4 regions of the Streptacidiphilus cavernicola genome follow, and region 2 is predicted to be linked to each of the others. Evidence: riboswitches for the same ligand, from Rfam matches in the RefSeq annotation. Region 2 holds a riboswitch; each other region holds the start of a gene.
The links. Region 2 has a riboswitch for cobalamin ahead of ACEZDE_RS28300 (CbtB domain-containing protein). Riboswitches for the same ligand answer to the same signal wherever they lie in the genome.
Positions count from the first base shown of each region.

Region 1: it holds a riboswitch for cobalamin, as region 2 does, so the genes downstream of both, ACEZDE_RS24455 (cobalamin biosynthesis protein) here and ACEZDE_RS28300 (CbtB domain-containing protein) in region 2, are expected to answer to the same signal.
Region 3: it holds a riboswitch for cobalamin, as region 2 does, so the genes downstream of both, metE (5-methyltetrahydropteroyltriglutamate--homocysteine S-methyltransferase) here and ACEZDE_RS28300 (CbtB domain-containing protein) in region 2, are expected to answer to the same signal.
Region 4: it holds a riboswitch for cobalamin, as region 2 does, so the genes downstream of both, ACEZDE_RS11875 (ribonucleoside-diphosphate reductase subunit alpha) here and ACEZDE_RS28300 (CbtB domain-containing protein) in region 2, are expected to answer to the same signal.

Region 1 covers NZ_JBHFAB010000020.1:97,180-99,368, reverse strand. Annotated here, with positions in the region: gene ACEZDE_RS24460 (cobyric acid synthase) at 1-364, opposite strand, end outside; gene ACEZDE_RS24455 (cobalamin biosynthesis protein) at 361-1,335, opposite strand; cobalamin riboswitch at 1,439-1,650, opposite strand; gene ACEZDE_RS24450 (hypothetical protein) at 1,705-1,962, opposite strand; gene ACEZDE_RS24445 (NAD(P)/FAD-dependent oxidoreductase) at 2,079-2,189, opposite strand, start outside.
Region 2 covers NZ_JBHFAB010000027.1:30,810-32,998, forward strand. Annotated here, with positions in the region: gene ACEZDE_RS28295 (DUF2470 domain-containing protein) at 1-701, shown strand, start outside; cobalamin riboswitch at 695-857, shown strand; gene ACEZDE_RS28300 (CbtB domain-containing protein) at 896-1,114, shown strand; gene ACEZDE_RS28305 (winged helix-turn-helix transcriptional regulator) at 1,158-1,538, opposite strand; gene ACEZDE_RS28310 (SDR family oxidoreductase) at 1,655-2,189, shown strand, end outside.
Region 3 covers NZ_JBHFAB010000003.1:296,679-298,867, reverse strand. Annotated here, with positions in the region: gene metE (5-methyltetrahydropteroyltriglutamate--homocysteine S-methyltransferase) at 1-1,334, opposite strand, end outside; cobalamin riboswitch at 1,499-1,719, opposite strand; tRNA gene ACEZDE_RS05745 (tRNA-Leu) at 2,153-2,189, opposite strand, start outside.
Region 4 covers NZ_JBHFAB010000007.1:131,044-133,232, forward strand. Annotated here, with positions in the region: gene ACEZDE_RS11870 (GNAT family N-acetyltransferase) at 104-625, shown strand; cobalamin riboswitch at 644-790, shown strand; gene ACEZDE_RS11875 (ribonucleoside-diphosphate reductase subunit alpha) at 945-2,189, shown strand, end outside.

The sequences.
Region 1 (2,189 bases), on a different contig from region 2:
GGTCGGCCAGGCAGTCCAGGGCGATCCGGAGCAGCGCGGGCTTGCGCTCGCGGTAGTCCAGCGCGCCCACCTCGGCGACCGCCCGGCCCAGCACCACCACCTGGCTGCGGCCGTCCCCGCCGGGCTTGAGCAGCACCGGGTTCATCGCCGCCTCGGGCTCCACCCCGGCGGCGGCGGCCTGCATCGCCTGGGCCCGGCCGATCTCCGCGCCGTCGGCGGTGACGAAGGAGTTCAGCGACATGTTCTGCGCCTTGAACGGCGCGACCGAGACCCCCTGCCGGGCCAGCCAGCGGCAGATCCCGGCGGTGACCACGCTCTTCCCGGCGTCCGAGGTGGTTCCGGCGACCAGCAGCGAGCCCCTCATCGGCGTCCCCTCCGCAGCAGCGCCGCGGCGGCGGTGACACCGACCGCCAGCAGCCCGACCCGGCGGGACAGCACGCAGGCGCGCTCGATGTCGCCGACCGCCACCGGCCGCAACTCCGGTCCCAGCAGCGGCCGGTGCTCGACCCGGCGGCCGTAGGCCAGGGTCCCGCCGAGGCGGACGCCCAGCGCCCCGGCGAAGGCAGCCTCGGCCTGCCCGGCGTTGGGGCTCGGGTGCGCGGAGGCGTCACGCCGCCAGACCCGCCAGGCGGTGCCGCCGCCGCCCGCGCCGCGGCCCCCGCCGCCCCGCCGCCCCCCGGCGGCGGTGGCGGCGGTCAGCAGCGCGGTGAGCCGGGCGCCGGGCCAGCCGGCCGCGTCGTCCAGCCGGGCCGAGGCCCAGCCGAAGCGGAGGTGCCGCGGCGAGCGGTGGCCGACCATGGCGTCCAGGGTGTTCACCGCGCGGAACGCCAGCAGCCCCGGCACGCCCGCGACCGCGCCCCAGACCAGCGCGTTCACCACCGCGTCCGCGGTGTTCTCGGCCACCGACTCGACCACCGCACGGGCGACCTGCTGCCCGGTCAGCTCCCGCGGGTCGCGCCCGCACAGGTACGGCAGCCGGTCCCGGGCCGCGGCCAGGTCCCCGGCCTCCAGCGCGGCGCCGATCGTCCGTGCCTCACGGACCAGCGAGGCGCCGCCGAGCACGGTCCAGGTCGCGGCGGCGGTCAGTAGCACCCGCCCGGCGGCGGAGCGCCGCACGGCCCGGTCGGCCGCGTACCCGGCCGCGCCGGCCGTCCCCGCGCAGAGCGCGGTGAACAGCGCCCCGGCGTCCCTGCGGTCGCGCCAGAGCCGCCGTTCCGCGGCTGCCGCGGCGCGTCCGAAGCCGGCCACCGGGTGGCCGCGCCGGGGGTCGCCGAAGGCGGCGTCGGCGGCGTAGCCGAGAGCCAGGCCGAGTGAGGTCGCCGCGCTCGCGCGCACGGCGGTCAGCGGGGCGGTCGCGCGGGGACGGGGGCGGCGCCGGAGCATGGTGGCGGCAGGGCAGCGCGCATGGCGTGGATGTCCTCACTCAGGGTCCGCGCCCTGGATCGACGAACCGGGGGCGAGAGTCTCCTGGCTTCCGGATCGACGCGCTCCCGGGCCTTCCCGCGGCGACGGCACCCGGTTTCCCGGGCACCGTCGACAGCCGTGGCCGTGGTTCGAGAGCGCTCCCCGGTGACAGTGGCGGGACCGCGCCGGACTTGGGGTCTCCCCCGCACCGGACTTCCTCTCCATGCCTCCGTTTGGCCTTGTGATCCCACCACGCCGCCGGTCCGAGCGTCAACACGGCCGGGACCGGCCGGAACACCCTCAGGCCGCGGTGTCCTCGCTCCGCGGGAACACCGCCGGGAGCGCCGACGGCAGGGCGGGCAGGGCGGGCGGCGCCGCGGCCGGCGGCAACTGCTGCGGGGCGCGGACGATCCGCAGCAGTTCCACCGGAGCGTGGTCCTGGACCACGCGGTCGGCCGGACTGGTCGGCGGGCGCAGGATCCGGTCCTCGAACCAGGACATGCCGAGCAGTACGCAGAGGCCGAGTGGAGCGGTGATCAGGCACAGAAGGACAGGCATGGGCACCCCAATGAGTTGAGTGCTGCGTCTTCCGATATCCGACTTCCCCCGGCTTCCAGGGTGGGTCAGAGTCGGTCGATCCGCATCTCGGAGTGTCCGGAGCCGACTGCGGAGCGTCAGTGCCGCCCGGAGACCAGGTCAGCGGCCCTGGCGATGGGCGAGGTGGCGGCCCGGCCGCCGCGCTCCTGCCGGTCGGCGGCGTGGTAGGCCGCGTACATGCCGTGCAC
Region 2 (2,189 bases):
CCGCCGTCGCCAACGGGAGCAGGCATGAACTGCTCGGGTCGGACATCGCCGTGGTCGAGCGGACGGAGGAGCGGGCCGAGGAGCGGGCGGAACTGCGGCTGCGGGTGCCGCTGGACAGCAGGCTGGCCCGGGAGGCGGCGATGGTCGCGGGGGAGGGCGGCGGGCTGCCGGTGGCGCTGGAGTGGACCGACGTCGCACCGCTGGCGGTCCGGCAGCGGATCCGCGCCCGGGTCAGGATCGCCGGGATGCTGTCGTCGCGCGGGCGCACCGAACCGGAGGGGATGCTGTCGCTGCCGGTGGACGTCCGGCACGTGGCGCTCGCCACACCCGGCGCGGACGGTCTGGTCGACCCGGCGGAGCTGCTGCGGGCCGAACCCGACCCGCTGGCCGTGGTCGAGGCCGCGCTGCTGCTCCACCTCGCCGAGGACCACCAGGGCCACGTGGCCGCGCTGCTCGGTCTGATTGATCCTCAACTGCTGTACGGGGTAACCGAGGTGAGCCCGCTCGCGCTGGACCGCTACGGCATCGTGCTACGGCTGTCCCGGGAGTGGCCCGGTGGCCGGCGCCATGCCCACCCGCCGCACCAGGACGTCCGGTTGTCGTTCGGGGAGCCGCTGCCGGACGCCGACCAGGTCGGCCGACGGCTGCACGCGCTGCTGGCCGGGCACGGGGAGCAGCGCCCGGCGGTCCGGCGTGATTGACGCGTCGCGTACAGGTCCGTACTGTCAACCGTGAGTGATGGCACGAGGAAGCTGGTGGGAATCCAGCGCGGTCGCGCCACTGTGAGCGGTCACCGGTCGGCAGGTCGAAGGTCGGTGACGGCGAGTCAGACAGTCGTCCGTCGCTCCGCTCCATTCACTGAGGGACGCACGATCCCGCTCAAGGAGGCTCTGTCATGAGCAGTCTGTCCGCACCCCCCGCCGTGATAGCCACGCCGGTCGTCCTGCCGGTGTCCAAGGCGGTGCTGTGGCTGGTCGGCACCGCGCTGATCGCGTTCGCGGTGTACTACTTCATCGGGGTGGACCAGGGCGCCTACTCGGTGTTCGGGAACGACATGCACATCCACGAGTTCGTCCACGACTCCCGGCACTTCCTCGGCTTCCCCTGCCACTGACGTAGCACCACCCACGCACCGTCACCGGCGTGCCGCGGCCGGGTCAGGACGCCTCGGCGCGCAGCGCGTCCCGCTGCCGCTGGGACTCGATCACCTGCGGCATCTGCTGCTCGACCCACTGCACCAGGTCGACGACCAGCTCGGCGGCCTCCCGTCCCGGCCCGGTGAGGCTGTACTCGACCCGGGGCGGGATCTCCGGATGCGCCACCCGCAGCACGAAGCCGTCCCGCTCCAGTGTCTGCAGGGTCTGCGCCAGCATCTTCTCGCTCACCCCCTCGATCCGCCGCCGCAGCTCGCTGAAGCGGTAGGTCCGCTCCCGCAGCGCGGCCAGTGCCAGGACCCCCCAGCGGCTGGTGACGTGCTCCAGCACCAACCGGGACGGGCAGGCCTTGTCGTAGACGGTGAACGGCGGTATCGCACTCATGACACCAGCTTACTTCAAAGTGGGTACTTCCGATTCGGAAGTACCGTGCCTAGCGTGGGGAGGGTGAAGCGGCGCACCGGCGCCGTTCTCCCCTCACCACGATCGGAACGCCCACCATGACCATCCTCGTCACCGCCGCCACCGGCCAGCTCGGCCGCCTCGTCGTCGAGAGCCTGCTGGAGCGGGTGCCCGCGACCGAGGTCGCCGTCGCCGTCCGCGACCCCGAGAAGGCCGCCGACCTGGCCGCGCTCGGGGTGGACGTCCGGCAGGCCGACTACAGCGAGCCCGAGACGCTGCGGACCGCCCTGACCGGGGTGGACCGGGTGCTGCTGATCTCCGGCACCGACATGGGCGCGCGGGTGGAGCAGCACCGCGCCGTGATCGAGGCGGCGAAGCAGGCCGGGGTCGGCCTGCTCGCCTACACCAGCATCTTCGGCGGCGACGACACCACCTTCGCCCTCGCCGACGACCACCACGCCACCGAGGCGCTGCTGCGCGCCTCGGGCGTCCCGTACGCGCTGCTGCGGAACGCCTGGTACACCGAGGTCTACACCGCCCAGCTGGGCACCTACCTGCAGTTCGGCGCGGTCACCGGCAGCAGCGGCGACGGCAGGGTCGCCTCCGCCGCGCGCCGCGACTACGCCGAGGCGG
Region 3 (2,189 bases), on a different contig from region 2:
GGTAGGCCGAGCGCGGCGCGCTGCGCGGCGGCGCGCTCGGGGTAGGCCTGCGGGCGTCGGGTGTCGGCGTCGGTGACGGCTGCGCTGCGGGCCCGGACCGCCGGGTCGCGGGTCAGCGCGGAACCGGCCCGGGACTCCAGACCGGCCCGGTTGGCGGCGAGTTCGGCGGCGATGAGGTCGGTGCCCTGGGTCAGTCCGCGCGCCAGGGTGACGATCTCCGTGGTCTTCTGCCGGGCGAAGGCCAGCCAGCGGGCGACCTGGGGGTCGACGTCGCGCTCCCGGGCGGCGTCCAGCGGGACGTGCAGCAGCGAGCAGGAGGCCGCGACGTCGACCTGGTCGGCCAGGCCGAGCAGGGTGCCCAGGGTGGTCAGCGAGGCGGCGAGGTTGTTGATCCAGATGTTGCGGCCGTCGACCACGCCCGCAACCAGGCGCTTGCCGCGCAGGCCGCCGACCGTGGCGAGAGCGTCCAGGTTGGCGGCGGCGGGTCCGGTGAAGTCCAGCGCCAGTCCCTCGATCGGGGCCTTGGCCAGCACCGGCAGGGCCTCGCCGAGCCGGTCGAAGTAGGAGGCGACCAGCAGCTTGGGCCGGTCGGCCAGGCCGCCCAGATCGCGGTAGGCACGGGCGACGGTGTTGAGGTCGGCCGGGGTGCGGTCCTGCACCAGGGCAGGCTCGTCCAGTTGGACCCAGTCGGCCCCCGCGGCGCGCAGGTCGGCCAGCACCTCGGCGTAGACCGGCAGCAACCGGTCGAGCAGGGTGATCGGCTGGAAGTCGGCGGCCACGCCGGGGGCGGGCTTGGCCAGCAGCAGGTAGGTGACCGGGCCGACCAGCACCGGGCGGGCGCTGTGGCCGAGGGCCAGCGCCTCGCGCAGCTCGGCGACCTGCTTGGTCGAGTCAGCGGTGAAGACCGTGTTCGGGCCGAGTTCGGGGACCAGGTAGTGGTAGTTGGTGTCGAACCACTTGGTCATCTCCAGCGGCGCCACCTCCTGGGTGCCCCGGGCCATCGCGAAGTAGCCGTCCAACGCGTCCGCGTCGACGGCCTTACCGTGCCCGACGACCGAACGGTGCCGGTCGGGGATCGCGCCGACCATCACGCTGGTGTCCAGCACGTGGTCGTAGAAGGAGAAGTCACCGGTCGGGACCTCGTCCACACCGGCCTCGGTGAGCTGCTGCCAGGCCTGGCGGCGCAGTTCGGCCGCGGTGCGCTGGAGGGCGTCGGCGGTGACGCGGCCCTTCCAGTAGCCCTCGATGGCCTTCTTCAACTCCCGCTCGGGGCCCTGGCGGGGGTAGCCGTACACGGTGGCCCGTGCTGCCGCGGCTGCAGGCTTGCTGGTCAAGGGACTCTCCTTCGCGAGTACGTCACTGGACGACCCCGGAGACGGGTCGCAGGCGCGAAGGGACGACAGCACCGGGCGGCTCAGGACGCGGCTCTGCCGCGCGTGCCCACCTGATATGTACGCCGACCCGCCCACGAGGTCACCGGGATCTCCGCGCACACCTGTGGCGTGCACGGGCAGTGGCAGGTCTTCGGACTCGCGGGCACGTCTGCCGAGGGCAGACACCTACTGGCCGTCGCTTCCCAGACCCGTACCCGGGCCCAGTGCTTGATGACGGCGGTCGTTCCCACTCACCGCTGCGGGGCAGTCCCGGAATCACACCGGGTTCCCTCTTACGACGCGCCTGCCTGGCTGACAGGGCGAACCGACTGCAACCGCCAGACTAGACGCCGAATCAACACGACCGTGACCGCCGTCCCACATCATGGACATAAAGCCGGGGGGTCGGGTGCGACCGACGGCCAGGCGGCCTCCGGCCGGGGCCACCCCCTCGGCGTCGACCAGCCTGCCAACTCGGCTGGCACTCCCCGCCGCAGGGCTCAGGTCGCCTGGAGACGGCTACGGGCCACCTCGATCTCGCTCAAGGCGGCACCGCCGAACACCGCTTGATCCCGCAGAGCAGCGAAGACGCGGATGAAGTACGCAATGTTCTCGGGCCTCGCAGCAGCCGTGGTTGGACACCCCGGCGAACACCCTGGAAAGGAACCTCGCATGAACTGCTGCTCCGCCCCCCGGACGGCCTCCGATTGGCCACGCCAATGTCCAGAAACGACGAAAGCCCCCTGGTGGGGGGCTGTTCGTGTTGTTGGTTGGTTGGTTGGTGTCCGAGGGGGGACTTGAACCCCCACGCCCCGA
Region 4 (2,189 bases), on a different contig from region 2:
CGGATCCCACCGCGGACACACCTCCAAATCTGACATACCGCCAGAAACCTCGCCTTCCGGAGCCGCTGCCGGAGTGACCCGGGCGGTCCGGCAGACTCTCCCCATGGACATCCTCATCCGCCCCGCTCTCGACTCCGAGCTCGACGCCGCAGGCCACCTCACCGCCGAGTCCTTCATCGCCGACGGCCACACCTCCCGCGGAGGCAGCTACGAACCGCGGCTGCGCGACGCCCGCGACCGCGCCGACCGGGCCGAGCTGCTGGTGGCCGTGGACCCCGCCGACGGCGCCCTGCTCGGCTCGGTGACCTTCGCCCCGCCCGGCTCGCCGTACGCGGACCTGGCCCGGGGCGACGAGGGCGAGTTCCGGATGCTCGCGGTGTCGCCCGCGGCCCGCGGCCGGGGCGTCGGCGAGGCGCTGGTGCGGGCCTGCCTGGACCGGGCCGGGGAGCTGGGGCTGCGCCGGGTGGTGATGTCCACTCAGCCGTCCATGGTGTACGCCTACCGCATCTACGAGCGGCTCGGCTTCGTCCGGACCCCGGAGCGGGACTGGTCGCCGATGCCGGACATCCCGCTGCTCACCTACGCGGTCGAGCTCACGCCCCGCCCCGCCGAACAAGCGGAGTGACGCGACACTACATGTAGGGGTGCTTTCTGGAAGCACCCCTACATGTATGCTCATACTCGCTGTCCCGCAGGGGAACCCGGTGCGATTCCGGGACTGCCCCGCAGCGGTGAGCGGCTGTGCCCTGCGCCCTCGCGCCCTGGCCTGCCGCGAGTCCGAGTACCTGCCGACAGCTCGTCCCGGCACCCCCCGGGGCGACGCACGTCCGGGCCTCGCGGGTGGGCCGGGGACGCGTTCCTGGCTGCCTCCGCGCGCCCGGTGACGCTCCCTCACGCCTCCCGCCGACGGTCCGCCGCCGACCGGCCGCCAACGAGGAGCGCAAGTGACGATCACCGAGACCGCAGCAGCGACGACAGTCCCGCACCAGGGCGACGGCCCCGGCCCGGACGTCCAGGACGCCCCCGGCACCGCCCTGCTGCGCACCCTCACCGAGCGCTCCGCCGACCTGGTGCACATCGACGCGGGCCGGGTCGCCGCCGCCGCCCTGCGCGGGCGCAGCGCGGTCGCCGACTACAGCGAGCTGCGCGGCCTGGCGATCGAGGCCTCCGCCGCGCTGATCGCCGAGGACCCGCAGTACTCGCGGCTCGCCGCCCGGCTGCTGGCCGAGGAGATCCGCGAGGAGGCCTCCGGCCAGGGCGCCACCTGCTTCGCCGCCTCGATCGCGGTCGGCCACCGGGAGGGCCTGATCGGCGACGACACCGCCGCCTTCGTCGCCGCCCACGCCGAGGCCCTGGACGCGGTGGTCGACCCGGCCGGCGACGACCGGTTCGAGTACTTCGGCCTGCGCACGGTCTACTCCCGCTACCTGCTGCGGCACCCGATCACCCGTCAGGTGCTGGAGACCCCGCAGCACTTCCTGCTCCGGGTGGCCTGCGGCCTCCAGGTCGGAGGCGTGGAGCGCAGCGACTCGGACAAGGGTGGCGGCGGGCGACGGGCGGGAGGCGTGGAGCGCAGCGACTCGGACAAGGGTGGCGGCGGGCGACGGGCGGGCGGCAAGGAGTCCGTGGCCGAGGTGGCCGAGCTGTACCGGCTGATGAGCCGGCTCGAATACCTGCCGTCCTCCCCCACCCTGTTCAACTCCGGCACCCGGCACCCGCAGATGTCCTCCTGCTACCTGCTGGACTCCCCGCTGGACGAGCTGGACTCGATCTACTCCCGCTACGCCCAGATCGCCCGGCTGAGCAAGCACGCGGGCGGGATCGGCCTCTCCTACAGCCGGATCCGCTCCCGCGGCAGCCTGATCCGCGGCACCAACGGCCAGTCCAACGGCATCGTGCCGTTCCTGCGCACCCTGGACGCCTCGGTCGCCGCGGTGAACCAGGGCGGCCGGCGCAAGGGCGCGGCCTGCGTCTACCTGGAGACCTGGCACGCCGATGTCGAGGAGTTCCTTGAGCTGCGGGACAGCACGGGCGAGGAGGCCCGGCGCACCCACAACCTCAACCTGGCGCACTGGGTCCCGGACGAGTTCATGCGCCGGGTGGACGCCGACACCGAGTGGTCGCTGTTCTCCCCCGGCGACGTGCCCGAGCTGGTCGACCTGTGGGGCGCCGAGTTCGACGCCGCGTAC